DNA from 3 places in the Citrobacter sp. Cm046 genome. Region 1 is predicted to be linked to each of the others. Evidence: predicted binding sites of a transcription regulator. Region 1 holds the regulator's gene; each other region holds the start of a gene.
What was found. The regulator Fur, encoded in region 1, represses iron uptake genes when iron is present. The targets are predictions, from matches to a motif close to ATAATAATGAGAACNACTATCAA.
Positions count from the first base shown of each region.

Region 2: a site for Fur is predicted at 5,737-5,759, ahead of OGX98_RS10025 (TonB-dependent siderophore receptor). Genes of this name have one in related genera too.
Region 3: a site for Fur is predicted at 8,062-8,084, ahead of fepB (Fe2+-enterobactin ABC transporter substrate-binding protein). Genes of this name have one in related genera too.

Region 1 is NZ_JAOWGP010000027.1:10,724-20,917, reverse strand. Features, by position in the region: gene ybfF (esterase) at 153-926, shown strand; gene ybfE (LexA regulated protein) at 1,055-1,342, shown strand; gene fldA (flavodoxin FldA) at 1,498-2,028, shown strand; gene OGX98_RS01165 (ryhB-regulated fur leader peptide) at 2,239-2,325, shown strand; gene fur (ferric iron uptake transcriptional regulator) at 2,318-2,764, shown strand; gene tcuR (tricarballylate utilization LysR family transcriptional regulator TcuR) at 2,894-3,820, shown strand; gene tcuA (FAD-dependent tricarballylate dehydrogenase TcuA) at 3,918-5,321, shown strand; gene tcuB (tricarballylate utilization 4Fe-4S protein TcuB) at 5,308-6,447, shown strand; gene OGX98_RS01140 (MFS transporter) at 6,503-7,798, shown strand; gene OGX98_RS01135 (ChiQ/YbfN family lipoprotein) at 7,849-8,181, opposite strand; gene chiP (chitoporin ChiP) at 8,231-9,637, opposite strand; gene glnS (glutamine--tRNA ligase) at 10,074-10,194, opposite strand, start outside.
Region 2 is NZ_JAOWGP010000037.1:260,096-270,289, reverse strand. Features, by position in the region: gene nagZ (beta-N-acetylhexosaminidase) at 1-350, shown strand, start outside; gene ycfP (alpha/beta hydrolase YcfP) at 372-914, shown strand; gene ndh (NADH-quinone dehydrogenase) at 1,152-2,456, shown strand; gene OGX98_RS10030 (glycine zipper 2TM domain-containing protein) at 2,849-3,388, shown strand; gene OGX98_RS10025 (TonB-dependent siderophore receptor) at 3,450-5,636, opposite strand; gene comR (TetR family copper-responsive transcriptional repressor ComR) at 5,886-6,521, opposite strand; gene bhsA (multiple stress resistance protein BhsA) at 6,764-7,021, shown strand; gene ldtC (L,D-transpeptidase LdtC) at 7,107-8,072, opposite strand; gene mfd (transcription-repair coupling factor) at 8,220-10,194, opposite strand, start outside.
Region 3 is NZ_JAOWGP010000036.1:403,099-413,292, forward strand. Features, by position in the region: gene entF (enterobactin non-ribosomal peptide synthetase EntF) at 1-1,175, shown strand, start outside; gene wzz(fepE) (LPS O-antigen length regulator Wzz(fepE)) at 1,521-2,654, shown strand; gene fepC (iron-enterobactin ABC transporter ATP-binding protein) at 2,700-3,497, opposite strand; gene fepG (iron-enterobactin ABC transporter permease) at 3,494-4,486, opposite strand; gene fepD (Fe(3+)-siderophore ABC transporter permease) at 4,483-5,490, opposite strand; gene entS (enterobactin transporter EntS) at 5,645-6,889, shown strand; gene fepB (Fe2+-enterobactin ABC transporter substrate-binding protein) at 6,964-7,923, opposite strand; gene entC (isochorismate synthase EntC) at 8,112-9,287, shown strand; gene entE ((2,3-dihydroxybenzoyl)adenylate synthase EntE) at 9,444-10,194, shown strand, end outside.

The DNA.
Region 1 (10,194 bases):
TTATTACACCTAGTGTAAAGGCAAATCCCAACAGCGGATAGCGTCAAGCCTGATGGCCAGAAAAACTCGGAGTAACCGTAGTTGTTGCAGCCCTGTGGCAGAATGGTCAACATGATACCCTAACCCGCTAGTGTGAAAAAAAGAACTTTGCCATGAAATTGAATATCCGAGCGCAATCTGCACAAAACCTGCACAATAATTCCCCCATCGTCCTGGTTCACGGTCTGTTTGGCAGCCTGGATAACCTGGGCATACTGGCACGTGACCTGGTAGTCGATCACGACATCATTCAGGTTGATATGCGAAATCACGGGCTCTCCCCTCGTTCGCCAGAGATGAATTACCCGGCCATGGCGCAAGACCTGTTGGATACACTGGACGCCCAACAAATAGAAAAAGCGACTTTTATTGGTCACTCAATGGGGGGCAAAGCGGTGATGGCGCTAACCGCGCTGGCACCTGAACGTATCGATCAACTGGTGGCTATCGATATTGCACCGGTTGACTACCATGTCCGTCGTCACGATGAGATCTTTGCGGCGATTAATGCCGTGACGGATGCACAAGCCGCATCACGCCAGCAGGCGGCAAGCGTGATGCGCCAGTACCTGAAAGAAGAAGGCGTAATCCAGTTTCTGCTGAAATCCTTTGTTGACGGCGAGTGGCGTTTCAATGTCCCCGCATTGTGGGACCAGTATCCTCATATTGTGGGCTGGGAAACCATACCTGCATGGGATCATCCGGCGCTGTTCATCCCTGGTGGAAACTCGCCGTATGTTACCGAAGCGTACCGTGACCAATTACTGGCGCAATTCCCTCAGGCAAGGGCGCATGTTATTGCAGGTGCAGGTCACTGGGTACACGCAGAAAAACCAGATGCGGTCCTACGCGCCATCCGTCGTTATCTGACGGACAAGGCCAACTGATTAAAAACTCAGCGTCCGCGCGCGATTACGTGCGTGGGCGTTGGCGCGCCCCCCCTGCTGATGTATGATGGCGCGCTATCCATCCGGGCAGACGCCTGGCTGATTGTTTCCCCGAAGTCACCAAGATCATGGCCAAAGAACAAACGGACCGTACGACATTAGATCTGTTCGCGCAGGAGCGTCGCCCGGGACGACCCAAAACCAATCCGCTTTCGCGTGATGAACAGTTACGTATTAATAAACGTAATCAGCTTAAACGCGACAAAGTTCGCGGGCTTAAGCGTGTCGAACTGAAACTGAATGCCGACGCCGTTGACGCTCTGAACGAGCTGGCGGACGCACGTAACATGAGTCGCAGTGAACTCATCGAAGAGATGCTGATGAACCAACTCACCACGTTGCGTGGTCAGGCATAGTCTGAATTTCTGCTCTAAATCATAAATCGTGTAGCACAGAGTGCAGTCCCGCGTGTTTGCTGTTTCCGCATGCCTGACTGTTCTGCTATGATTGCCCTTATCCGTGGGCATTGCGCCACCACCATTTCAATAAGTTTCAAGAGGTTATTTTACTCATGGCAATCACTGGCATCTTTTTCGGCAGCGACACCGGTAACACCGAAAACATCGCAAAAATGATTCAAAAACAGCTTGGTAAAGACATTGCCGATGTACATGACATTGCAAAAAGCAGCAAAGAAGACCTGGAAGGGTATGACATTCTTCTGCTCGGTATCCCAACCTGGTATTACGGTGAAGCGCAGTGTGACTGGGACGACTTCTTCCCTACTCTCGAAGACATTGATTTTAACGGTAAACTGGTTGCGCTGTTTGGCTGCGGCGACCAGGAAGACTACGCAGAATATTTCTGTGATGCGTTAGGTACCATCCGCGACATCATCGAACCACGCGGCGCAACCATCGTCGGTCACTGGCCAACGGCGGGTTATCACTTTGAAGCGTCTAAAGGCCTGGCTGATGATGACCACTTTGTCGGTCTGGCTATTGATGAAGATCGCCAGCCTGAGCTGACCGCTGAACGCGTAGAAAAATGGGTTAAACAGATTTCTGAAGAACTGCATCTCGACGAAATCATTAACGCCTGATTTCATGCGGCGTAGAAACGTATCTACGCCGCATCAATAGATAAAACCAATCAAAATAATTGCTACAAATTTGTAACTTTCTCGCCTGACCCTGTACAATGGCTGGATGCCAATCGGGTATTGCACAGAGTGTTTGTCGGCGATACCACGTTTTGATTAACAATATTTGCCAGAGACTTGCTGTTTTCATTTAGACATGGCAGTTCTATAATGATACGCATTATCTCAAGTGCAATTTCTGTCACTTCTGTTAATGAAGTGAACCGCTTAGCTACAGGACAGATTCCGCATGACTGACAATAATACCGCATTAAAGAAGGCTGGCCTGAAAGTAACGCTTCCTCGTTTAAAAATTCTGGAAGTTCTTCAGGAACCGGATAACCATCACGTCAGTGCGGAAGACTTATACAAACGCCTGATAGACATGGGTGAAGAGATTGGTCTGGCGACCGTGTATCGCGTGCTGAACCAATTTGATGATGCCGGTATCGTAACCCGCCATAATTTTGAAGGTGGCAAATCCGTCTTCGAATTAACCCAACAGCATCATCACGATCACCTGATTTGCCTCGACTGTGGCAAAGTGGTCGAATTTAGCGATGATTCCATCGAAGCGCGTCAGCGTGAGATTGCGGCTAAACATGGTATTCGCTTAACCAACCATAGCCTCTATCTGTACGGTCACTGCGCTGAAGGCGATTGCCGCGAAGATGAGCATGCGCACGACGCCAAATAATATGATGTTTTCTGAAAAGCCAACCCTGCGGTTGGCTTTTTTTATAAGCTAAACCTGGCCGGGGGCCTCTTCCTTTCGAGTCAATGCAGCTTTAATGTAAAATTCACCCTACCTCATCGGAGAGCCGAAATGGAGCTTCGCCAGCTACGCTATTATGTTCGTATTGTAGAAACCGGCAGTATGGGCAGCGCGGCGCTCGATCTCAATATTGGTGTTTCGGCTCTCAGCCAGCAAATGACCCGGCTGGAAAACGAACTCGCTATTCGCCTGCTGCAACGAACCTCTCGTGGCGTGACGCCCACCAGCGCCGGACTGGCTTTTTACTCCCAGGCACAACTGGCATTACGTCACGCAGACGATGCGATCCTCGCGGCTCGAGAGGCCCGGCTTTCCGGTCACGTCAGCGTCGGAATGGCTCCCAGTACCGCATCCGTGCTCGGTGTGCCTTTCATTAATGCAATGCGGGAAAACTATGCAGATGTCCGCCTGCATGTGGTGGAAAGCCTCTCCGGTAACCTGGAGCGGATGATTAATACCCGCCAAATTGATTTAGCAGTGGTGTTTCAAAAGGAAAAAATCCTGCGCTGGAGCGCCAGACCGATTCTCGAAGAACGGCTATTTTTGATTGGCACCCATGCTTTACTGGATGATATTACGGATGACAATATCGCCCCTGCCCAGCTGGTTAATATTCCATTGATAATGCCAAGCCCGGGTCACGGCCTGCGCGGCAGACTGGATGCTATCTGCCAGGAACATGCTCTGAACATTGAGATCACTACAGAAATTGATGGTCTGACGCTGTTGATGAGCGCCGTTCGCAGTGGAATCGGTGCCACATTACAACCCGGCGCGGCGATTTCGCATCTCGATAAAGAGACGCTAAGAGTGATCGGCGTCCATAATCCAATACTTAGCCGCCCTAATTTTCTTGTCAGCCTTTCTGATGATGAACTTACCCCCGCAGGTCTCGCTGCCCGCGTGATACTGACCAAAGTGATGTGTCAACTGGTGGAAGCAGGAAGCTGGCCAGGCGCAATTCTTTACAATAACTAAAGGGCTATTTAGCATCACAGCGTAGCGCCCACACAACTTACACGTATACATTTTAATTACAAATTTAACAATTAGTTAAATGGTAATGGAGTATACGATGGTTGATGTTCTGGTGATTGGCGGCGGCAATGCCGCATTATGTGCTGCCTTAACCGCCCGGGAGCAAGGGGCTTCTGTATTACTGCTCGAAGCAGCCCCCCGAGAATGGCGCGGAGGGAATTCCCAACACACGCGTAATTTACGCTGTATGCATGATGCCCCACAGGATGTCCTGGTAGAGAGCTATCCAGAAGAGGAGTTCTGGCAGGATCTCTGGCGTGTAACTGAAGGAAATACCAACGAAGCACTGGCGCGGTTGGTGATACGTACCTCTTCGCAATGTCGCGACTGGATGCGCCAGCACGGCGTTAATTTTCAACCCCCTCTTTCCGGTGCTTTGCATGTGGCGCGCACTAACGCCTTCTTTATGGGCGGCGGAAAAGCTCTCGTGAATGCCTATTATCGCAGCGCAGAAAAGCTGGGCGTGCAAATTCGCTATAACACACCGGTCCAGGCGCTAGAACTGCATAATGGCGAGTTCGTAGCGGCACTGGCAGGCAAAGAGCGCATTGTGGCTAAGTCCTGCGTGCTTGCCGCCGGGGGGTTTGAATCTAACCGCGAATGGCTGCGGGAGGCGTGGGGCAAGAATGCCCGCGGCGAGTGGCCTGCGGATAACTTTCTTATTCGCGGCACACGCTTTAACCAGGGCGTACTGCTTAAATTTATGATCGATGCCGGGGCGGACATTGTCGGCGATCCCTCCCAGTCACACTGCGTGGCGATTGACGCCAGAGCACCATTATACGATGGCGGAATTTGCACCCGTGTGGACTGTGTCTCGCTGGGCATAGTGGTAAATCGTGATGCTGAACGTTTTTATGATGAAGGCGAAGATTTCTGGCCAAAACGTTACGCTATCTGGGGACGGCTGGTTGCCCATCAGCCCGGACAAATTGGCTACTCCATTATCGACAGTAAAGCGATCGGCCACTTCATGCCTCCGGTCTTTCCTGGCGCACAGGCCAATACGCTGACAGAGCTTGCTCGCCAGTTGGGACTGGATGTCGAACGCTTTACCCACACCATCATGCAGTACAACAGCGCCTGCCTGCCTGGGCAATTCGATCACACCACGCTGGATAACTGCGCAACACAAGGTCTGACACCGGCGAAAACACACTGGGCACGACCATTAGATACGCCACCTTACTATGGCTATGCCTTACGCCCGGGGATCACCTTCACCTATCTGGGGCTGAAAGTGGACGAACATGCCGCAGTACACTTTGCCGGACAGCCAAGCCGCAACCTGTTCGTTGCCGGAGAGATGATGGCGGGCAACGTGCTGGGTAAAGGCTATACCGCTGGTGTAGGAATGTCTATCGGCACAACTTTTGGCTGTATTGCCGGAAAAGAGGCCGCCCTGGCTGCACAAAAGGAGGCTCATCATGAAGCAGCTTGAGAAATTGATCATTGAAGCGCAAATTCTCACCGAGCCGGAAGCAGAGGTTGAACGTGTGATGCAGGTCTGTAATGCCTGCCGCTATTGCGAAGGTTTTTGCGCAGTTTTTCCGGCGATGACTCAGCGCCTGGAATTTGGTAAAGCGGATATAAACTATCTGGCAAACTTGTGCCATAACTGTGGTGCTTGTCTGCACTCCTGCCAATATGCTCCGCCCCATGAATTTGCTCTCAATGTACCGAAAGCGATGGCGGAAGTACGGCTGGAAACCTATCAGCACTACGCCCAACCCGCGGCCTTTGGCGCGCTTTATCATCGGGCAGGCGTAACCACGACGCTGTCGCTGGTTTTCGGCCTTATCGTGTTTCTGCTCCTCGCCATGGGTTTAAAGGGTTCATTATTCCATCCTCCACTGGCCGGGGATTTCTATCAAATTTTTCCGCATAACCTGCTGGCATGGATGTTTGGCTCTGTTTTTATCCTGGCAATAGGTTTGCTTATGGCAGGCGTGATCCGCTTCTGGCGAGAGATCTCCCCGGGTATGCCGCGTTCCGCGGAAATTGCTGAAGCCTCACACAATGCGCTGACGTTGAAATATCTCGACGGTGGGCACGGCAAAGGTTGTAACGAAGCGGATGATGCCTTCACTCTGATGCGTCGCCGTTTCCATCACTTCACCTTCTACGGTTTTATGCTCTGCTTTGCCGCCACCATCGTAGCGACGGGCTATCACTACTTCGCAGGTATAGAAGCACCCTACCCGTTCTTTAGTCTTCCAGTGATCCTTGGCACCTTGGGCGGTATTGGTTTAGTTGTAGGCCCTGCTGGCTTGTTATGGCTGAATCTTAAGCGCTCACCGCTACATGGTGACGCGCGGCAAAAACCAATGGATCGCGGTTTTATTTTGCTGCTGCTACTGACCAGCCTGACTGGTTTAGCGTTGCTGGCAGGTAGAGACACCTCCTGGATGGCTATTCTGCTGGCCATTCATCTCGGCGTGGTCATGGCACTCTTTCTGACCATTCCTTACGGAAAATTTGCCCACGGATTTTACCGCTGCGCTTCCTTACTCAAGTGGGCAATAGAAAGACAGCGCGGAAAACAGGCGGGAGTCGCAGGCGACTAACCCACACACTCTTACCTCTATAAAAACAAGATAAAGACAATGGAGAGCAAACCCAATGACACAACAACCATCGCGCGCTGGTACTTTCGGCGCAATACTGCGGGTAACCAGCGGTAATTTCCTCGAACAGTTCGACTTTTTTCTGTTCGGTTTTTACGCCACCTATATTGCAAAAACGTTCTTTCCCGCAGAGAGTGAATTTGCTGGCCTGATGCTGACCTTTGCCGTTTTCGGTTCAGGCTTCTTAATGCGACCTGTTGGTGCAATTGTACTGGGAGCTTACATAGACAGAATTGGTCGCCGTAAAGGGCTGATGGTGACGCTCGCGATTATGGGTTGCGGTACCCTGCTAATTGCCCTGGTTCCCGGCTATCAAAGTATCGGTCTGTTGGCCCCTGCGCTGGTATTACTGGGACGATTATTACAGGGATTCTCTGCTGGTGTGGAGTTAGGAGGCGTCTCTGTTTATCTTTCTGAAATTGCCACACCGGGGAATAAAGGCTTCTACACCAGTTGGCAGTCTGCCAGTCAACAGGTTGCCATTGTGGTGGCGGCTCTGATTGGTTACGGTCTGAACGCCACGCTGGCGCACGATGAGATCTCTGAATGGGGATGGCGCATTCCATTTTTTATTGGTTGCATGATTATTCCTTTGATTTTCGTTCTCCGCCGCTCGCTTCAGGAGACTGACGCATTTTTACAACGCACGCACCGTCCCGACACCAGGGAAATTTTCACCACTATCATCAAAAATTGGCGTCTCATCACAGCGGGTACGCTGCTGGTGGCAATGACCACTACCACATTTTACTTTATCACCGTTTATACCCCGACCTACGGCAGAGCCGTGCTACACCTCAGCGCCCGCGACAGCCTTATTGTCACCATGCTGGTCGGTATTTCTAACTTTATCTGGCTGCCAATTGGAGGTGCAATTTCAGACCGAATTGGCCGTCGTCCGGTGCTGATGGGTATTACCGTGCTCGCATTGATCACCACCTGGCCTGTAATGCACTGGCTGACTGCCGCGCCAGATTTCACCCGTATGACGTTGGTACTGCTTTGGTTCTCGTTCTTTTTTGGCATGTACAACGGGGCAATGGTTGCAGCGCTCACTGAGGTGATGCCTGTTTATGTACGTACAGTGGGTTTTTCACTGGCTTTCAGTCTTGCCACTGCTATTTTTGGCGGTCTGACGCCAGTAATATCAACGGCGTTGGTTCAGTTAACAGGAGATAAAAGTTCACCTGGATGGTGGCTGATGTGTGCAGCACTTTGCGGGCTCTCCGCCACGGCAATGCTGTTTGTCCGTTTAAGCCGAAATTATCAACCGGCAGACAATAAACTCTGAAATGCAGACGGGCGGAGAAATATCTCCGCCCGTTTTGTTCGAACCGCGTTTTATTTTGCCGAGTTCTTGCTGCGAATTTCCTGCCAGACCTTGTCACAATCGGCAGAGACAGCCTGATCGTTGCCCGTGCGCGTAGCCTGAATACACTGCTGGTAATCCAGCACGCGAACACTTTCTTCATTGGCAAACTGCTGGTGCTGCTTTTCTTTCTTCAGCACGTTTAACACGCTTTGGCAGGCCTCTATTTTCTCCGGTGAGCCCTGCGCGGTATTAATGCATGCGCTGTAGGCTTCTTTAAGACGGCTATCTTCTTTCGGTGCCGGTGATTGTGCACAGGCCACCAGCCCCGATGCCATAACGGTGATGAGTATCAATTTTTTCATAGCACACTCCTCAACAATGCGGCAGGCACCAGGCCCGCCGCTGTTGGCATTAGAAGATGGTGAACGGAGCAATAACGATGAACTTCACGTCACGCTCATCCTGGAAGATGTTGCCGTAACCACCACCCCAGCTCGGAATGTTTGAATGGTTGTCGTACTCGGTGAAGTGCAGTTTAAACATAGTGCCCTTCGCACGACCGTCCTGCAGGGTGTAGACCGCATCCAGGCTGTAAGATGATTCTTCGATGGTACGATTTTTGTCGTAGTACGCATCCGGGTTGATCTGCCAGGTAGATGGCTTGGCATCCCATGCGTAAACGTATGATGCACCCACAGCCCAGCCAGGCAGGTTCCAGTTCTTCAGGTCGTACATCGCACCGAAGAAGACGGCCTTTTCACCGTTGGCGTTGAAGTCAGAACGGTTATCCCACCAGATATCCAGACGACCGTTTGAAGACGCATACGTCGGGGTCATACGCTGCAGGAAGTAACCTTGCTGCCCGTCTGCTTTAACCCAGGTTCCTTCCAGTCGCAGATCAACCACTTCCGCCACTTTGTAGCCGAAGGTCAGCGCCTGCAGCCAGGCTGTACCGTCATAAATGTTGCTAGCGGTGCGGTCATCAACCTTGTCACGCGCACCATAGAACTGATAGCTGGTAGTAAACGGATTGCCGCCTAAATCAAATTTGTAACTGGCTTTCGCGAAGTATTGATCAACATAGCCTTCGGACTGACCAAATGCCGCTTCAAGCAACAGGTTATTTTTGAAATCATATTTAGCGCCGATGGAATGGAGGTAATCAACTTTAGTCTTTTTATCGGCCTGATAGAATTTATCGACTTCGGTGTGCCACGGAGCTTTATACTCGTTTGCCCACATATAGGAGAAGCTCAACGCGCCAGCATCGCCGTAGTCAAAGTTGGCACCAGCTTCAGCACCCTGATAGGTCCCTGGCATAAAGCTCCAGTGCGGAGCCAGCAGAGTCTGCCCGGTAGGTTGAATATAACCGGCGCGCGCCCAGGTCGGGCCAAACTTAAATTTCGCCGCCGCTTTATACAGACTTATTCCGCTCTTATCGCCGGAATAATCTTCGTCATAGCCTTTATTTTTTTTCGAGAATGCAATTTCGTTTGGATGCCCGCTGTCGCCATTTTCCGCCATTTCAATTGCGGTAAAAGCAGCCACATCAAGGCCGAACATATCGGCCACATAACCGGACTGGAAATCGAGGTTAGCGTTCCAGGTGGCGTGAGAAAGGTTGGTTTTGTATTTGTCGTCATCGGTAACATCTTTACGGTCACGCTCACGCTGCCAGTAATAGATGCCGCCAGTCAGTGTTGAATCATCAAAAAAACCTTCGGCTTGCGCCTGGGGAACGACAACCAAACCCGACATTGCTGTAATACCGGCGATAACCAGCGCCAGCGTACTACGTTTGCCACTAAACGTACGCATATGTTAATCCTCTTTGACGTATAAAATGCTGCCGACTAAAAGCGAACAGCGAAAAAACAAAAATTAAAAAAGTAGCGCTGAGAAAACCTCATTGACTACAATGGATAGACTATTTTTCGCGACGCGAATTATCAATCTCTTTTTGTAACCATTATGTAAGAACATGAGCAACCGCACATATTTCATTGCTTTCTGTTACATTTTCATCGAGAAATAAAAAAGCGTTGAAAAAATGAAAAAATGCTTGTTTTCCATGAAGATGAAATCGGTTTCAGTCCAGAGAAGCTCTTCACTCAAGGTTTTGATTCAAAAATAAGAAATGGAAAAACTCATTCCTGAATAATAATTATTTTGCTCCGCAAACAGAGTTGTTACGTGTTTTCTGGCAAAAAAAACGCCGCAGAATGCGGCGTTTGAAAGGATGTATTGCTGCGGTTTATTCGCCCGCTTTCGCCCACGTATCACGCAGACCAACGGTACGGTTAAATACCAGCTTGTCCGCTGTTGCGTAGCGGCTGTCGAGGCAGAAGTAACCTTCACGTTCAAACTGGAACGCT
Region 2 (10,194 bases), on a different contig from region 1:
GTTCCCCCCACTGGTTAAAAACGGTGCTGCGTCAGGAGCTTGGTTTTGATGGGGTGATCTTCTCCGACGATCTGTCGATGGAAGGCGCAGCTATCATGGGGAGCTACGCAGAGCGTGGGCAGGCATCGCTTGATGCAGGTTGCGATATGATCCTGGTCTGCAATAATCGTAAGGGAGCGGTCAGTGTGTTAGATAATCTGTCGCCGATCAATGCGGAACGTGTTACACGTTTGTATCATAAAGGTTCATTTTCGCGTCAGGAACTGATGGATTCGGCACGCTGGAAAACGATTAGCGCCCAGCTCAACCAGCTTCATGAGCGCTGGCAGGAAGAAAAAGCAGGTCATTAACGCACGTTTGGTGAGGATGCGATGATTATCTATTTACACGGTTTTGACTCTAACAGTCCGGGAAACCACGAGAAAGTGTTACAGCTGCAGTTCATTGACCCGGATGTCAGACTGATCAGCTACAGTACACGGCATCCTAAGCATGATATGCAGCATCTGCTGAAAGAAGTGGACAAAATGTTGCAGCTTAATGTGGACGATCGCCCGTTGATTTGCGGCGTGGGGTTGGGTGGTTACTGGGCTGAACGAATTGGTTTTCTGTGTGATATTCGGCAAGTCGTGTTTAATCCCAACTTGTTTCCGTATGAGAATATGGAAGGGAAAATCGACAGGCCCGAAGAGTATGCGGACATCGCCACAAAATGCGTGACTAATTTCCGTGAAAAGAATCGCGATCGGTGCCTGGTTATCCTTTCACGCCATGACGAAGCACTGAACAGTCAACGTTCCTCTGAGGAGCTGCACCACTTCTATGAAATTGTATGGGATGAAGAACAAACCCATAAATTCAAAAATATCTCTCCTCATTTGCAGCGAATCAAAGCGTTCAAGACGTTAGGTTAGTCGCCGATTTACGTTGAACAAAGCCAGCCTTCGGGCTGGTTTTTTTGTTGTTAAAGCTAGGGTTGTCTATCTTTTCATCATCAAAACTTGATACATATCAATTTTGGTATGACCAATGCACCGTTCGTGTTATTCTCAGTCTCGAAGAAGATTTTCATTATCGTAACTTGTTGTTAATTAAAGGCTATGTTAATAACTTTTAATTAACAATTGGTTAATAAATTTAAGGGGGTCACGTTGACTACACCATTAAAAAGAATCGTTATTGTCGGCGGTGGTGCTGGTGGACTGGAAATGGCGACGCAGCTGGGAAAAAAACTGGGGCGTAAGAAAAAGGCAAAAATCACGCTGGTAGACAGAAACCACAGCCATTTGTGGAAACCCTTACTGCACGAAGTGGCGACGGGATCCCTGGATGAAGGCGTTGATGCGCTGAGCTATCTGGCACATGCGCGTAACCACGGCTTCCAGTTTCAGCTTGGCTCGGTTGTAGATATCGATCGTGAAGCGAAGACCATCACTATTGCTGAGCTGCGCGATGAGAAGGGTGATCTACTGGTTCCTGAGCGTAAAGTGCCTTACGACACGTTGGTGATGGCGCTTGGCAGTACGTCCAACGATTTCAACACGCCGGGTGTCAAAGATAATTGCATCTTCCTCGATAACCCGCATCAGGCGCGTCGTTTCCACCAGGAAATGTTGAATCTGTTCCTGAAATACTCCGCGAATCTGGGCGCGAATGGCAAAGTGAATATCGCCATTGTGGGAGGTGGTGCAACAGGTGTAGAACTCTCCGCCGAGTTGCACAATGCGGTAAAACAACTGCATAGCTATGGGTACAAGGGGCTGACCAACGAAGCGCTGAATGTGACTCTGGTGGAGGCCGGTGAAAGAATTCTGCCAGCATTGCCGCCGCGGATTTCCAGTGCTGCGCATAATGAACTGACCAAGCTGGGCGTGCGTGTATTGACTCAGACGATGGTGACCAGCGCTGATGAGGGCGGGTTACATACTAAAGATGGCGAGTACATTGAAGCCGATCTGATGGTGTGGGCGGCAGGTATCAAAGCGCCAGACTTTATGAAAGACATTGGTGGTCTGGAAACTAACCGCATCAACCAACTGGTGGTGGAGCCTACTCTGCAAACCACACGCGATCCGGATGTTTATGCTATTGGTGACTGTGCTTCCTGCGCCCGCCCGGAAGGTGGCTTTGTTCCACCGCGCGCTCAGGCTGCTCATCAGATGGCTTCCTGCGCGATGAACAATATTCTGGCGCAGATGAATGGCAAGCCGCTGAAAGCGTATCAATACAAAGACCACGGCTCTCTGGTTTCCCTCTCCAACTTCTCTACCGTGGGTAGCCTGATGGGGAACCTGACGCGCGGTTCGATGATGGTGGAAGGGCGTATTGCGCGCTTTGTGTATATCTCACTGTACCGTATGCACCAGATTGCGTTGCATGGTTACTTCAAAACCGGTCTGATGATGCTGGTTGGCAGTATTAACCGTGTGATTCGTCCACGTCTGAAATTGCATTAAAATATCAAATAACCGGGCCACACAGTGGCCCGGTAGACGTTTTTCAGCTCCTGCCCTCCTACTATATCGAAACATGGCCTTCCTTGAGATCCAATAGTGAACCTGACCGATGAGCCGCGCGAGTCGATGAGTCTCTCCACTGAAGTGCTAAGTATGCAGTTTGTATTCTGGCAGATACCGATCACCGGGTTAAGCAATGTACCAACCGGAATGGTAGTGGCTGCAGGTTTTTATTCGAACAGCATTATATGACATCCTGTTCTGCGTGATTCAGAACCGTCTGAATCACGCTGCTTTCGCGCTTACCCTCGCTATTTTCATCCCCATTCTGATTGGCATTCCTTACATCCTGTTGCAAAGTTGTTGCTAATAGCAAAAAAGGAGGATGTCCCGTGAATAAATCAATGTTGGCGGGTATAGGGATTGGCGTGGCGGCTGCGCTGGGCGTGGCGGCGGTAGCCAGTCTGAACGTTTTTGAACGTGGCCCACAATATGCACACGTCGTCTCTGCGACGCCGATAAAAGAAACGGTAAAAACGCCGCGTCAGGAGTGCCGTAACGTTACCGTTACCCATCGTAAACCTGTGCAGGATGAGAATCGTATTGCCGGTTCGGTACTGGGCGCTGTTGCGGGTGGTGTTATCGGTCATCAGTTTGGTGGTGGACGAGGTAAAGACATTGCGACCGTCGCTGGTGCTTTAGGTGGCGGTTATGCTGGTAACCAGATCCAGGGTTCAATGCAGGAAAACGATACATACACCACCACACAGCAACGTTGTAAAACGGTGTATGACAAGTCGGAAAAAATGCTTGGTTACGACGTAACGTACAAAATTGGCGATCAGCAGGGCAAAATCCGGATGGATAAAGATCCTGGTTCGCAAATTCCACTGGATAACAATGGCCAGTTGGTTCTGAATAACAAAGCGTAAAAAAGCTTTACTCTGCACATCAATTAGCCCCCCAATCGCTCAGGCTGGGGGGCTTTTTTTATCAGAAGGTTAAGGCATAGTTCAGACCAAAGGTGCGACCGCGGCCTTTGTATTCATAGAGTGAAGGGCTACCGTAGGTTGGGCTGTAAAGTAACGGTGCACGTTGTCCCCAAAGTGTGGTGTATTCTTCATTCAGCAGGTTTTCAACGCTGAAGGTCAGTTTACCCAGCGGGAGCTGATAGCTGCCTATGAAATCCATGGTGTTATACCCGTCCAGCTTGTTGCCGCTGGCGTCGCTCAGGTCAAATGTCTGCTGACTCTGTATACGTAACGACCACGGTTCAGGCGCCCAGCCGACCCAGGCGGTTGCTTTTGATGGCGAGGCCAGTGTGACGTCCCACTTCTGCCATTTGCCGTTCTGTTTGACTTCCGATTTGATGATATTGGAGTTACTTCCCAGGCTCCAGTCAGTGTCAGCAATGAAATAATCCACGGCACCTTCGAGGCCATATATCCGGCGATCGTCTGGTTGTACGTTAATGGTCATATCGCTGCGGTTAATGACAATCGACTTATCCGAGGTAGAGTAGTAGGCCGCCAGTTGAGTGCGCAGGCTATCACCGGTGTAGCGCCAACCCAGTTCGAAAGAGTTTACCTTTATGCCTTCCAGCCGAGAATCTGCCACATTGACACTACGCTGGAGTTGATAATGGTCACCGACAAGTGAGTAAGTACCGTTCTCGTAGTATTTCCCCGGATCGGGAAGCTCCACACCCTGAGAGAAATTAAACCATGTCTGCTGACGGTCAGTCAGATGTGCAAGAATGCCCGCATTAAACAGGAAATTATCGTAATCAGTTTTCCCGCCAGGAATCACATCTGCAGAGTGTGCCAGCCCATTAGCAATCCCTTGTTGCTGCGCATAGCCGACAAAATCATCAACCCGGTTTTCGGTCCATTGATAGCGAACGCCGGCACTTAACGTGAAGATGTCGTTTATGTCATAGCTGTTTTGCAGGAAAGGCGCGAAGTTGGTAATGCTGTAACCAGGATAACGCCCGGTGGTATAGGCGGTGCGGTTATCCATGCCGCCAGAGGGCAGGGACCAGGCAAGATCAAAGAATTTCTGGTTGGAGTCGAAGGTTTCATGGTCCGCATCGATACCCCATGTCAGCTCCCAGTTCTCCATCAGTTGGCTATTAAGGGTAATTTTTGCGCCAAATTGATCGGTATCCTGCTGTGATGCGGAGAAACTGGTGACTTTGCCTTTGCTCAGTGTAGGGAAGGGGTAGAATGTCAGAGATTCATCACGGTAGTAAACCTGACTGACCAAATTCTGGCCGAAGAAGTCAGCATCGGAATATTGCAGGCTGATAAGATGACGCTCCGTGCCGGGAATGCGATCGGAACTCAGACCGCTGCTGGTGTAGGCTTTCCCCGTTCCCGTCACCGCCGACATATTCTCGCCCAGATATAATCCGTAATCATCATCCCCCTGGTTTTTATAGTACTGGGTTACCAGTTGTAGTTGACGGTTGTCATCAATCTCTATTGTCCCGGTGCCCATGATGTCGAGACGATCGGAATGCTGAAGGCCGGTTTGAGTGTTATCCAGCATTAAGGCATCGTTGTTGCCGTCATACCAGCCGCCAAATCGTTGATAAGCGACGGACATGCGTCCGGAAGCGTGATCGGTTCCTCCGCTGACAGCTGCGGCGACACGTTCGTCATGATCGTTACTGTTGTTGAAGCCGCTTTTGCTTCCCAGTTCGAGTTCAACTTCGCGTTCTGGCTGGCCTTTTTTGGTGACAATATTGATCAACCCACCGGTACTTCCACCGCCATACAACGACGTTGCACCAGAGATAACCTCGATATGCGCAATATTAAAGGGGTCAATGGAATCCAGTTGGCGGCTGTCGGTACGGGAGGAGTTCAGGCGAACACCGTCAATCAACACAACGATGGCGCGTCCACGCATGTTCATCCCGTAGTTCGTCCGTCCCTGACTGCTGACGTCAATTCCAGGGATTAACTGAGCCAGCACATCTTTGAACTCTTTACCACCCTGAACCTGCTGTTCAATCTCGCTGCCTTCAATGACCCAGGTGGTTTGCGCCATTTCAGCCACAGTTCGCTGGCTACGGTTGGCGCTGACGATGAGATTTTCTTCTTCATTCTGTGCCGCCATTACCGGCAGGGTTAAAGATAATAAGATTGGATTGAGCACCCAAAGACGCTTATTCATTCGCATTCCTTTTAAAAAAGAGTCGGTCTGTTTTTTTTATTGCGGCGTAGAAACCGATAGTTACATTGGGAAATGGATGTTAAAACAAATGCGAATATTGCTGATATTGATTGTGATTATCAATTGTTTTTACAAAAATGTAGCATTAAGGTTATGAAAACAATGATAAAAGTAGGGTGATTCAGAGGGGGTCGGGAGCGAGATAAACTCCCGATAATCTTAGAAATGAAAATTTGTCACGGTAAAGCATTACTCTTTGAGTAATTCTGGCCACAGCCGCAAGGTAGTATGTGTTATCTGCATCAGTTTTTCGAACGTTGCGCCTTCACGGGCACTGATCGACATCCCTTGTAAAATACAGTTCAGAAATTCGGCCAGTTTCTGCGGATCGCAGTGGGCAGGAATTTCACCATGTTCCTGGCGTTGGCAAAGAAACCGGGCAAGCGTCTGTTCCTGCATAGCGTGGCGGGTTTTAACCGTGTGTGCAATGTCACGGGAGGAAGCAGCAAGCGTTGCGGAGGTATTAATCATAAAACATCCCGCAGGTGTGTCCTTGCTGGTGAAACAGGTGGCTATGGCTGTGAAATAGTCTTCCAGTGCAGACTCAAGACTTTTTTCTTCGCAAAAAAGCTGAGCTTCATGTTTTGCCGCAAAACGGCTGATGTAGCGGTCCAGCACGGCGCGAAATAATCCTTCTTTATTGGTAAATTCCGCATACAGCGTGGGCGCTTTAGCACCGGTTGCTTCCACGAGATCGGAGAGCGATGTCGCTTCATACCCGTGCTGCCAGAAGAGTGTCATGGCCTTATCAAGCGCGGCTTCCCTGTCGAACACTTTTGGTCGGCCACGGCTTTTCTTTGTACAACTCGTTGTTTCAGTTGTCATGGTGCCGTCGTACCTGATTGGGTTTGTTGAATAACCATTATAAAAATATTCGACCACACTCTCCAGCAGATTCACGATAAAAATAATTCATGGCTATTAGCATGAAAGATAAGGCCTTTATGATTTGTATAACGATCATTATAAAAAATTGTTGACGTGTGACCTGGATCACATCTATGATTTACCTATCGATCGTTAAGTTAATCTTTGCGACGCACATTCATCTGCTAAAGGTCACAATTATGAAAAACGTACAAACACTCCTTCTTGCTACCGTTCTGAGTTCACTTTCATTCGCCAGCTTTGCTGCTGTTGAGGTTCAGGCAACGCCTGCAGACCAACAGAAAGTTGGGACTATTTCTGCTAATGCAGGTACCAACTTAGGTTCTCTGGAAGATCAACTGGCACAGAAAGCGGATGAAATGGGCGCGAAGTCGTTCCGCATTACTTCCGTTACCGGTCCTAACACCCTCCACGGGACTGCGGTTATTTATAAATAAGTTTTAACCCATCGTAATGCCACTGCGATTTAAATAAAAAACCCCGCTGAACAACGTCCAGCGGGGTTTTTTCATGGGTTGTGTTTTACAGTGTCTGCTGAGTAACGTCGTGATGGCGTGTCACGTCGACCGGCATCCCTGAGCGTAGCTCCATCGCATGCTCCATGACGGTCTGGTCCGTTTGCACTGCATTTTTAAAGTTCTGCATTGACGTATTCAGTACGATCGGCAGTACCTGCGGGTCGTCATCTATATTTTTCGACAGCGGTTGGTGCACTTCAACCAGACGCATACCGTTTGGTTCAACAGACGCTTTAATTGGCGTGTTAATGATATTGACCTTTGTTCCAGGAGTTACCTGGCGGAATAAGGTCTCAATATCGCCATCGCGCAGGCGAATACAACCAGAGCTGACGCGCATACCGATACCAAAATCAGCGTTTGTGCCATGCAGCAGATAAACACCACCGTATGCCGCTAAGCGAATGGCATGGTGGCCCATGGGGTTGTCCGGGCCAGCAGGTACCACAGCCGGTAGGTCGATCCCCTGCGCTTTATAACGTGCGCGAATATTAGTGGTTGGCGTCCAGGTTGGGTTGGCTCGTTTATCTGAAATGGTGGTAACCATTGTTGGTGTCAGTGTGTCTCCGCCCAACTGACCGATGCCAATGGGATACACGGTCACCGAATTTTTACCCGGATGATAGTAATAAAGACGCAGCTCAGCGAGGTTAATCACAATGCCTTCGCGCGGTGCATCCGGCAGCAAGGTCTGCAACGGAATAGTCAGCACACTGCCCGCCCGAGGTACGAAAGGATCAACGCCAGGATTCGCCTGTAGCAGAGCTAAAAAACCAACGTTGTATTTTTTCGCAATAGCTTCCAGTGAACCGCCATTATTTTCGACAACGTGAACGGCGTTTTTACCAACCACCTTGCTTCCGGGAGGAGGTAGCGGCCAGGTATTTGCCTGAGCCGGAAGGGCCAAAACCATGGTTGCGGCGAGCGTAACAAATGTGAACCAGCGAGAGATAGATATATTGTTTAACATCACCATAAATCCATTGTTTTTACGTGGTTATTGTTATGTAAAAGTAAACAGGAATTATGGCGGTTTGCTCTGTCGGGAAGTGCAGGGAAGTGCAAAGAGTTTGTAAATACCGGGTCGGGTGAGCGTTGTTCTCACCCGACCCGCCGTTTACGCTACCGCGTTCTCTTCAAGCTGGCGCATAAACTGACGCACCCATTCGATGCGTTTTTTTCGCTCGCTCAGTTCCTGCATGAATTTCAGACGGGTAGGGCCATCCAGACGGAAATGTTGCGGCTGTTTTTGCAATAGTCCAATCAACCAGACCGGGTTGACGTGGTTTTTCTCTGCAAACTCAATCGTGCCACCTTTTTCATTTCCCTCGAGCTTTCTGATACCCAGTTTCTGTGCCTGCTGGCGTAAACGGGCGACATCCAGCAATGTCCTGGCCGGATCGGGCAGCAGACCGAAACGGTCGATCAGCTCGACCTTGATCTCTTCCAGCTCATTTTCGTTCTTCGCACTGGCGATGCGTTTATAGAACGACAGTCGTGTATTAACATCGGGAATGTAGTCATCTGGTAGCAGCGACGGTACCCGTAATTCCACTTCAGTTTGCTGACTGGTGAGATCTTCCAGCGACGGTTCCCGGCCTTCTTTCAGAGCATCGACAGCGTTTTCCAGTAGTTCCATGTACAGCGAGAAGCCGATGGTTTCCATTGAGCCACTCTGGTCTTCACCCAGCAGTTCACCCGCACCGCGAATTTCGAGGTCGTGAGTTGCCAGCGCAAATCCGGCACCCAGATCTTCCAGCGAGGCGATAGCTTCAAGGCGTTTTTGGGCATCAGTCGTCATTGCTTTCGGATGCGGTGTCAACAGCCAGGCGTAAGCCTGGTGGTGCGAACGCCCGACGCGACCGCGTAACTGGTGTAACTGTGCCAGCCCAAAATGGTCTGCGCGCTCGATAATAATGGTGTTGGCGGTTGGGATGTCGATTCCGGTTTCAATAATGGTGGTGCACACCAGCACGTTAAAGCGCTGGTGATGGAAATCGTTCATCACGCGTTCCAGTTCCCGTTCGCGCATTTGTCCGTGTCCAATGGCAATGCGCGCTTCAGGCACCAGCTCCGCCAGCCGATCGGCAGTTTTCTGGATATTCTCGACATCGTTGAACAAATAATAGACCTGACCACCGCGCAGAACCTCACGCAGGATTGCTTCACGTACCACCAGATTGTCATACTCACGAACAAAGGTTTTAACCGCCAGGCGACGGGCAGGAGGTGTAGCGATAATCGACAGATCGCGCATGCCGCTCATTGCCATATTGAGGGTTCGCGGGATGGGTGTTGCCGTCAGCGTCAGAATATCTACGTCAGCGCGCATCGCTTTAATGCGCTCTTTATGTCGTACGCCGAACCGGTGCTCTTCATCGACGATAAGCAGGCCCAAATCTTTTAGCTTCACATCACTTTGCAGCAGTTTGTGAGTACCAATCAGGATATCGATTTTCCCCTCAGCGACCTGTTCGAGAATTTGCGCCTGCTCTTTGGCACTGCGGAAACGGGATAGCATCTCAATGCGTACTGGCCAGTTGGCAAAGCGATCGCGGAAGTTGTCAAAGTGCTGCTGGGCGAGCAGGGTGGTCGGTACCAGCACGGCGACCTGTTTGTGGTTCTCTACGGCAAGGAATGCAGCACGCATCGCCACTTCGGTTTTACCAAAGCCCACATCGCCACAGACCAGTCTGTCCATTGCCAGTGGCTGACACATGTCGCTGAGTACAGCGTTAATGGCCTGGGCCTGATCCGGTGTGGTCTCAAACGGGAAGCTGTCACAGAACAACTGATACTGTTCACGATCATGCTTAAAGGCAAAACCTTCTTTTGCGGCGCGTTGGGCGTAGATATCCAGCAGTTCTGCTGCGACATCGCGAACTTTCTCGGCGGCTTTCTGACGGGCACGCGACCAGGCATCGCCGCCAAGTTTATGCAGTGGCGCATTCTCTTCCGCACCACCGGCGTAGCGGCTAATAAGATGTAACGACGACACCGGCACATACAGTTTGGCGTCATTGGCGTAGGTGAGCATCAGATACTCACCAGTGATACCGCCGGCTTCCAGGGTGGTCATACCGGCATAGCGT
Region 3 (10,194 bases), on a different contig from region 1:
GACAATTGGTGGGATATCTGGTGTCTCAATCGGGTTTACCATTAGATATTCCTGCCTTGCAGGAGCGTCTGCGCGAGAAACTGCCTGCGCATATGGTGCCGACGGTCCTGTTACAACTGGCTGAATTGCCGCTTAGCGCTAACGGTAAGCTGGATCGTAAAGCGCTGCCAATGCCGCAGTTAGCGGCTCGAACGCCAGGACGCGCGCCGCAGCCTGGCACGGAATCAATGATTGCCCAGGCCTTCTCAGCGTTGCTGGCCTGTGAGGTCAATGATGTTGACGCTGACTTCTTTGCGCTTGGTGGCCATTCGTTGCTGGCAATGAAGCTGGCAGCGCAGCTGAGCCAGCTCTTTGCGCGTCAGGTTACGCCGGGGCAGATTATGGTTGCCTCCACAGTCGGACAACTGAGCGCATTGCTGGACGGCGCTGATGACGAACAGTCGCAGCGTCTGGGGTTTGAAGCGTTGCTACCGTTGCGCGAGAGTCATGGTCCGACGCTGTTCTGCTTCCATCCGGCATCGGGCTTTGCTTGGCAATTTAGCGTGCTGTCACGTTATCTCACGTCGCAGTGGTCAATTATTGGTATCCAGTCGCCGCGACCGGATGGGCCAATGCAGACGGCGGAAAACCTCGACGAGGTCTGTGAACATCATCTGGCAACGCTACTGCACCAACAGCCTCATGGTCCCTACTATTTGTTGGGCTACTCGTTGGGTGGCACGCTGGCGCAGGGCATTGCGGCGCGTTTGCGAGCCCGGGGGGAAACCGTCGCGTTCCTTGGCCTGCTGGATACCTGGCCACCGGAGACGCAAAACTGGCAGGAAAAAGAGGCTAATGGATTGGATCCTGCCGTGCTGGCGGAAATCGATCGTGAGCGTGAGGCCTTTCTTGCTGCACAACAAGGGAATGCTTCGGAGGCATTATTCAGCGCTATCGAAGGTAATTACGCCGATGCGGTTCGTTTGTTAACTACGGCGCACAGCGCAAAATTTGATGGCAGAGCAACGTTATTTGTCGCCGAGAAAACGCGCCAGGCCGATCCGCAAACAGCCTGGGCTCCGTGGGTTGGGGAGTTAGCGGTATATAGCCAGGATTGTGCGCATGTCGATATTATTTCCCCGACAGCATTTGAAAGGATAGGTCCCGTTATAAATGCGTTGATCAATAAGTGGTAAACAAATCAGCATTGCGATAGATACCCGTCATACTTCAAGTTGTTTGGGTGTTGGTTACCCCAGTCACTTATCAGGTAAGTGACTGGGGGGGCGAGAAGTTGCTGGCTTCAAGCAACTCGAATAATTTTGGGGGGAGATATTTGAATAAACTTATAATGTAAAAAATATGTTATTAATTTGTGTGTTTTTTTGTTTGTCTCAAACGTAAATGGAAAGGATATTAATTTCTAATACAACATTTGGTAGGCATTTACGTGTAAAGATTGTTTCAAATAATTCTGAGTAGCTGTTAGACTCCGGCTAAGGAAGTATTTTTCTTTTGGCAAAGATTTCAGGTTATACAGAATGTCATCACTCAATATAAAGCAAGATAGAGATTCGGAATTCACTGCTTATCCTCAAACCACAGTAAATGGAAATGAAATTGATTTAGTGGGCCTGATCGAGATTTTATGGCGAGCCAGGACGAAAATCATCGCTACCGTTTTCGCATTTGCCTGCATAGGCCTTCTGGTGTCTTTTCTGCTTCCTCAAAAATGGACCAGCGAGGCGGTTGTAACGCCAGCAGAACCTGTTCAGTGGCAGGAACTTGAGAATACGTTAACCAAATTACGTGTGCTCGACATGGACATTAGCGTCAGCCGTGGGGATGTGTTTAACCTGTTTATCAAAAAATTCCAGTCTCCATTACTTTTGGAAGAATATCTGCGCTCTTCACCCTATGTATTAGAACAATTGAAGGGTGCCGATTTCGACGAAATGGATCTTCATCGGGCGATCGTAAGGCTCAGTGAAAAAATGACAGCGGTTGACAGCAATTTGAGTAAAAAAAATGAAACCGCGCTCTATACCGCATGGACGTTGAGTTTTACTGCACCATTAGCAGAAGAAGCACAGGCGGTACTGACCGGCTATATCCAGTACATTTCCGATCTTACTGAGAAAGAAACGCTTGAGGATATTCGCAACAAACTGGCCATTAAAACCAGCTTTGAGAAAGAAAGACTCGAAATGGATCGGGTAAGGCTCAAGAATCAACTGGAAGCGAATATTCAGCGACTAAACTACTCGCTGGAGATTGCTAATGCTGCGGGAATTAAAAAACCCGTTTACAGCAATGGCCAGGCGGTGAAGGATGACCCTGATTTCTCTATTTCATTGGGTGCTGATGGCATCACGCGTAAATTAGAAATAGAAAAATCGGTAACAGATGTTGCGGAAATTAACGGTGAATTACGTAATCGCCAATATCACGTTGAACAGCTGTTATCGACGAATGTGAATGACGTCAATTTTACGCCGTTTAAATATCAACGTTCACCTTCACTACCGGTGAAAAAAGATGGACCGGCTAAATCGATGATCATTATTCTGGCAGCTTTGCTTGGTGGAATGATAGCGTGCGGTGGGGTGTTGCTGAGCCATGCCATGATGCATCGTAAACACAATGCAGAATTCCTGGGGCAGTCGTTGGTGTGAGTGATTTTGTATGGCGGCGGAAATGTCGCCATACACTACATCCCGTTATTTCTTGCGCCCAAGCGGCACTACTAACGGTGTTCCTGCAACGGGATCATCAATAATCATACAACGCAATCCATAGATTTTTTCGATGAGTTCCGCCGTGACAATCTCTTTTGGCGCACCCTCGGCAATGATTTTTCCATCACGAAGTGCAATCAGGTGCGTGGCATAGCGACAGGCCTGATTAAGGTCGTGCAGAACAGCGGCCAGCGTATATCCTTTCTCACGATTTAGCTCGCTCAGCAGTTCCAGCAGATCGATCTGATGGCTGATATCCAGCCAGGTGGTTGGCTCATCAAGCAACATAATGGATGTTTCCTGTGCCAGCACCATCGCTATCCATGCGCGCTGACGCTGTCCACCGGAAAGGGTATCCACGCTTTGTGCCGCCAGGTGGGTGATGCCCGTGGCTTGCATAGCATTTGCCACTGCGTTTTCATCTTCTTGGCGCCAACGGGTAAATAACGGCTGATGCGGGTAGCGACCGCGGGCAACCAGCTCCTGTACGGTAATATCGCCAGGCGTGGTGGCGTTTTGTGCTAACAGACCAATTCTGCGCGCGACCTCTTTACTGGCGTAGTGCTGAATATGCTCCCCGTCCAGCCAGACCTTGCCGTGTTCAGGCGTCATCAGGCGGCTTAACGTGCGTAACAGCGTCGACTTACCGCAACCGTTAGGGCCAATTATTGCGGTAAAGTGGCCGTCGGGAATTGATACATTAAGGTTTTCTGCCACGGTAAATTTGCCATAACCCAGCGTTAACTGGTCGCCACGCAAACGGGCTACTGATTCGGTCATTTTTTGCGGGACTCCTGAATTAACAAGACGATAAGATAAATACCGCCGAGGCTTACGGTGACAACGCCAACCGGAAGCTGATAAGGCATAAATAGCTGTTGGGCGCATAAATCGGCCATCAGCAGTAGCAATGCGCCGCACAGTGCTGACTGGGTTAATCCCCAACGTGCCGTGCCACTAAGCCGGCGGGCAATATGCGGTGCGACAAGTGCAATAAAAGAAATTGGGCCAGCCAGCGCAGTGGCTGCAGCGGTCAGAACAACCGCAACCAGCATCATCATCAGACGCGAGCGTTCTACGCTGACTCCCAGCGCGCAGGCGCTGTCATCGCCCATTTCTAACAAACGCAGACGGCGCACCAGCAGTGCGGCACATACCAACATCACGATAATCAGCGGTGCAGAAGGCCAGGTTTTAGCCCAGGTCAGACCGTTGAGCGATCCGGCGTTCCACAATCCAGCCGTCAACGCGGTTTCTAAAGACGCCTTCAGCAGCAGCCAGGTATTAAACGCCACCAGCATGGCACGAATGCCGATACCGATAATGATAAGTCGGAAAGTGTCGATACCATTACGCCATGCCAGCGCCCAGACCACCAGTGAGGTCAGGATCCCGCCGAGCATCGCCGCCAGCGCGATAGCGGTAAGATGCTGACCAAATAACACCATTGCTACCAGAACACCGCTCCAGGCTCCGGTATTGAAGCCCATTACGTCCGGACTGCCCAGTGGGTTACGCATCAGCGACTGGAATATCGCGCCGCTAATGCCCAGGGCCGCACCAATCAACAGCGCCATCAATACGCGCGGTAAACGCCATTCGGTCACAACCAGTGTAATGCTGCGCGGCGCATCGCCCAGCAGAGCGGCAATAATCTGTTGGGTTTCCAGCGTTACGACGCCGCTACGCAGGCTCCACAAGCCGACGGCGAGGCAGCCTACAATGAGCAGCAGACAACTGATAAGCAATCTGCGGGGAAAATGCATCATGCACCACCTCCGCGTTGTTTACGCCGAACCAGGAAGATCAGTACCGGTGCGCCGATAAACGCGCTGACTACGGAGACGCGCAATTCGCCGGGGACAATCAGACGACCGATGATATCGGCAATCAGCAGCAAAGAGGGGGTTGCGAGTAGGGTCACTGGTAGCGACCAGCGATGATCGGCTCCCACCAGCCAGCGTGCCATATGTGGCATCATCAGGCCGATAAAGGCGATAGGACCGACAATAGCGGTTGCGCTACCGCACAGTACGGTAATCACCAACAGACCAATAAGTTGGGTGCGGGCGACTTTGCTACCCAGCGCGGTAGCGGTGTCGCTTCCCAGGCTCAGGCTGTTCAGGGAACGGCTCAGAAACAACGCGACAGCACCGGCAATAAGCACTGGAGCCAGCACCACTTTCAACGTTTGCAGGCTACGAATATCCAGCGATCCCGCTTGCCAGAAACGCAGCTGATCATAGACGTCCGGGTTGAGCAGGGCGATACCGCTGGATAATCCCTCCAGCACTGCCCCCAGCGCGACACCTGCCAGCGTCAGACGCACCGGGCTTAACTGTCCTCCACCCTGACTGCCGGTAAATGCCACAATCAGCGATGCGGCCAGCGCTCCGGAAAAGGCCATCAACAACTGCTCTTGCGGGGAGGAAAAACCGAACAGCGATGCACCCAGCACAATGGCAAAGCTGGCCCCGGAATTGACACCGAGAATGCCTGGATCGGCAAGTGGGTTACGTGTGAGCGTCTGCATTAATGCGCCAGCCAATCCCAGCGCACCGCCTGCAAGGAGTCCTGCCAGCGTGCGCGGAAGTCGCGCATCCAGCACGATGGTGCAATCAGCACTTTGACAGGTGCCGGTCAGCGCATCCAGAACCGCAGACGCGGGTATCGACCTGGCGCCAATAACCAGACTTAATGCGGTGGAGAGAACAAGTAATAACAATAGTCCGGGCACGGCAAAGGCGCGTGTCACGGAAACAGAGCATGACATATCAACTTCCCTGATAATGATAGTAATTATCGTTATCGATCTTATTTGGGTATGTTAGCATGTGCAGCCACAGAATGGATATTTAAAAAAACAGGTATGCACCTCATTCTTCAGGCTGCGACCTCAATGAGAGCATGTATCTTAAGGCTTTGTAATGAATAGAAAACCCTGGCTGCTGAATCTCAGCCTGTTAAAGACTCATCCTGCATTTCGCGCAGTCTTCCTTGCCCGTTTTATTTCCATCGTCTCTCTGGGGCTACTCGGTGTCGCGGTTCCGGTACAGATCCAGATGATGACCCAGTCTACCTGGCAGGTCGGTCTGTCGGTGACGTTAACCGGTAGCGCAATGTTTATTGGTCTGATGGTTGGTGGTGTACTGGCCGATCGTTATGAGCGCAAAAAGGTGATCCTGCTGGCACGCGGAACCTGTGGTATCGGGTTTATTGGTCTGTGCCTGAATGCGCTACTCCCGGAGCCTTCACTGCTGGCTATTTATATTCTGGGCTTATGGGACGGTTTTTTTGCCTCGCTGGGTGTGACGGCGCTGCTGGCGGCGACTCCAGCGCTGGTTGGGCGTGAAAATCTGATGCAGGCCGGGGCGATTACCATGCTGACGGTACGTCTCGGGTCGGTTATTTCACCGATGATTGGCGGGGTATTACTCGCCACCGGCGGCGTTGAGTGGAACTATGGTTTGGCAGCCGCGGGAACCTTTATTACCTTGCTACCGCTGCTCAGTCTTCCTGCATTGCCACCGCCACCGCAACCACGTGAACACCCGCTCAAATCGCTGCTGGCGGCGTTTCGCTTTCTGCTCGCCAGCCCGCTGATCGGCGGCATTGCGTTGCTTGGCGGCCTTCTGACGATGGCCAGTGCGGTGCGTGTCCTTTACCCCGCGCTGGCCATCGGCTGGCAGATGTCTGCAGCACAGATTGGTCTGCTGTATGCCGCCATTCCGCTGGGTGCCGCAGTGGGGGCATTGACCAGTGGGCAACTGGCGCACAGCGTTCGCCCTGGTTTAATCATGCTGGCCTCTACTGTGGCCTCTTTCTTCGCCATCGGATTGTTTGCGTTGATGCCGGTCTGGGCGCTGGGCGTTATCTGCCTCGCGCTGTTCGGCTGGCTGAGTGCGGTCAGTTCTCTGTTGCAGTACACGATGTTACAGACGCAGACGCCGGAAGCGATGCTCGGGAGAATTAACGGTTTGTGGACCGCGCAAAATGTGACCGGAGATGCCATTGGTGCGGCGCTGTTAGGCGGCCTGGGCGCGATGATGACGCCGGTAGCATCGGCGAGCGCCAGTGGATTTGGTCTGGTAATTGTTGGCCTGTTATTGCTGCTGTTACTGGGGGAACTACGTCGATTCCGTCAGGCACCGCCAGAACCCGATATCGCCTGAGGGTTTATCTGACCTGTGCCCTAAGCCGGGTAAGGCAAAGCCTTCACCCGGCAATGATGTAAAGCGGCTTCGACTTAACTAAACAGTGCAGCGAGACGTTGTAGTAACAGTGTGGCGCTGTAGTAATCCAGACGGAACGTTTCGGTTCCCAGCGCGTAAACGCGTTTATTTTGCACTGCAGGCAGGTGTGCAAGCAGGGGATTCGCGTAAATGGCGTCAGCGTCTTTGCTGTCTCCCGCAAACAGAAACAGCGCTTCACCGTTCAGACCTGTCGCCAGGTTTTCACCACCAAGCTGGATGATATCGTGACGTTTACCCTGGCTCTGGCTGGTGTGCAGTCCGGCAGGCAGTGGTGCCAGCGTGAATCCCAATTGTTCCATCAGCTTGCCCTGCGCAGACTCTGGTGTCCACAGATTGGCGCTATGCGCGGCAGCGGTATACACCAGTGCGCTAACAGGCTGCGGCGGCAGGGTAATACGCTGTTTGACCGCCAGCAGTTGTTTATCAAACTCGGCAATACGCGCCGCTGCCTGTTCCTCATGACCGGTGATTTCACCTAACTGCGTCAGCAGTGATTGCCAGCTTTTGTCGTCGTAATTAATGATAAGCGTTGGGGCAATGGTGGAAAGTTGATCGTAGAGCGCGAGAGCGGAATCTCCTCCGGTGGCGCTGATCAGAATCAGGTCGGGCATTTGTGCCGCAACGGCTTCGGCGCTCGGTTCACCAATATACAGGCGGCTCAGCTTGCGGGCTTTTGCCACGTCACTCCACTGGCGTAAAAATCCCTGAGCGTCACCAATGCGATTGTTTGGCGTGGTAGCGCCGCTGGCGATGATGGGCGCATCAATGGCCAGCAGAGAGCCAGTCAGAGTGACGCTGGTGGAAACAATACGTTGAGGCTTTTGTTCCAGCGTGTGCGTCCCCCGGCTGTCGGTAACCTGACGCGGCCAGTCAGCGGCATGACTTAAAGAAATTCCTGAAATAGACAGTCCAACCAGTAAGAGCGCAGTGCGGTAAAAAGCGAGGAGTCTCACAAATAAGCTTCCTGTTATCAATGTAGTTAATGCTTCTCATTTTCATTGTTACGGGACAGGTATGCAAGCCTAAGTCGCACATTGTGCTACCGCAAGAGTTGACATGCTGTCGCTTTGCTTTTAGGTTAGCGACCGAAAATATAAATGATAATCATTATTAAAACCTTTATCATTTTTTGGAGGATGATATGGATACGTCACTGGCCGAGGAAAAAACGCAGACTATGGCAACTCTCGCTCCCGACAATTTTTTCTTTATGTCGCCGTATCGTAGCTTTACGACGTCAGGATGCTTTGCCCGCTATGCGGAACCGGCAATTGATGGCGATTCGCCAGACAGCCCTTTCCAACAGAAAATGCACGCACTGTTTGCCGATGCTAAATCGCAGGGTATCGCAAACCCCATCATGGTTGGAGCTATTCCTTTTGATACCCGCCAGCCGTCATCACTGTTTATTCCTGAGTCATGGCAGACTTTCTCCCGCACGGAGAAGCAAAAATCATCACGTTACTTTACCGCGCATCAGTCACTGAGCGTCATTGAGCGTAAATCGATCCCGGAACAGGACTTTTTTGAACAGATGGTTTCCCGGGCGGCAGCGCTGACGGCAACTCCGGAAGTTGACAAAGTGGTGCTGTCACGCCTGATCGATATCGAGACGGATGCTGTCATTGACAGCGGTGCGCTGCTGGAACGTCTGGTGGCGCAAAATCCGGCGAGCTACAACTTCCATGTGCCATTAGAAGATGGTGGCGTCCTGCTCGGTGCCAGCCCTGAATTGCTGTTACGTAAAGAGGGCGAACATTTTAGCTCACTGCCGCTGGCGGGTTCTGCTCGTCGTCAGCCGGATGATGTACTGGATCGGGAAGCGGGTATCCGCCTGCTGGCCTCCGAGAAAGACCGACATGAACATGAACTGGTGACGCAGGCGATGAAAACGGTTTTGCGCGAACGCAGTAGTGAACTGCAACTCCCGTCATCTCCTCAACTGGTGACGACACCAACGCTTTGGCACCTCGGTACACCGTTTGAAGGTAAAGCCAACGCCCAGGAGAATGCGCTGACGCTGGCATGCCTGCTGCACCCAACACCTGCGCTGAGCGGCTTCCCGCATCAGGTCGCCACGAAATTGATCGCTGAACTGGAGCCATTTGACCGTGAACTGTTTGGCGGCATCGTCGGTTGGTGTGATGCCGAAGGTAATGGCGAATGGGTGGTCACGATCCGTTGCGCGAAACTGCTGCGCAATCAGGTGCGTTTCTTCGCTGGTGCCGGAATTGTCCCTGCCTCATCTCCTGTTGCGGAGTGGCGCGAAACTGGCGCCAAGCTTTCGACTATGTTGAATGTTTTTGGACTGCATTAAGAGCCTGGTCCATCAGGTTATTTTATTTGCCAGTTTGGACACGGACAGCGCGGAGCAACCGGATTGTACTTGTAGTACGTGAGGATTGTGAGCACTGCCCAGGGGCAAACTGGCTGCAACAATATACGCCTTATTGACAGGCTCTAAGGAGTGATGATGAGTATTCCTTTCACCCGTTGGCCGGAAGAATTTGCCCGTCGCTACCGTGAAAAAGGCTACTGGCAGGATCTGCCACTGACTGACATTTTAACCCGCCATGCCGACAGCGATCACACGGCAGTCATTGATGGGGAACGCCATCTTAGTTACCGACAGCTTAACCAGGCGGCTGACAATCTCGCCTGCAGTTTGCGTCGTCAGGGGATCAAACCCGGAGAAACTGCGCTGGTGCAGTTGGGCAATGTGGCCGAGTTGTATATCACTTTCTTTGCGCTGCTTAAGCTGGGTGTTGCGCCCGTTTTTGCATTGTTCAGCCATCAGAGAACAGAGCTTAATGCTTATGCGACACAAATTGAGCCAGCGCTGCTGATTGCCGATCGCCAGCACGCGCTGTTCGCCGGTGACGATTTTCTGAACACGTTTGTAGCGCAGCACAACTCCGTGCGCGTGGTGCTGTTGCTCAATGATGAGGGTGAGCACAACCTGCAAAATGCGATAAGCCAGCCTGCTGCTGATTTTAGCGCCACGCCGTCGCCTGCCGATGAAGTGGCGTATTTCCAGCTTTCCGGTGGTACCACCGGCACACCAAAGCTGATCCCGCGCACTCATAACGATTACTACTACAGCGTGCGTCGCAGTAATGAGATTTGTCATTTTACTGAGCAAACGCGTTATTTGTGCGCTATTCCGGCGGCGCATAACTACGCCATGAGTTCACCAGGTTCGCTGGGCGTATTCCTGGCGGGTG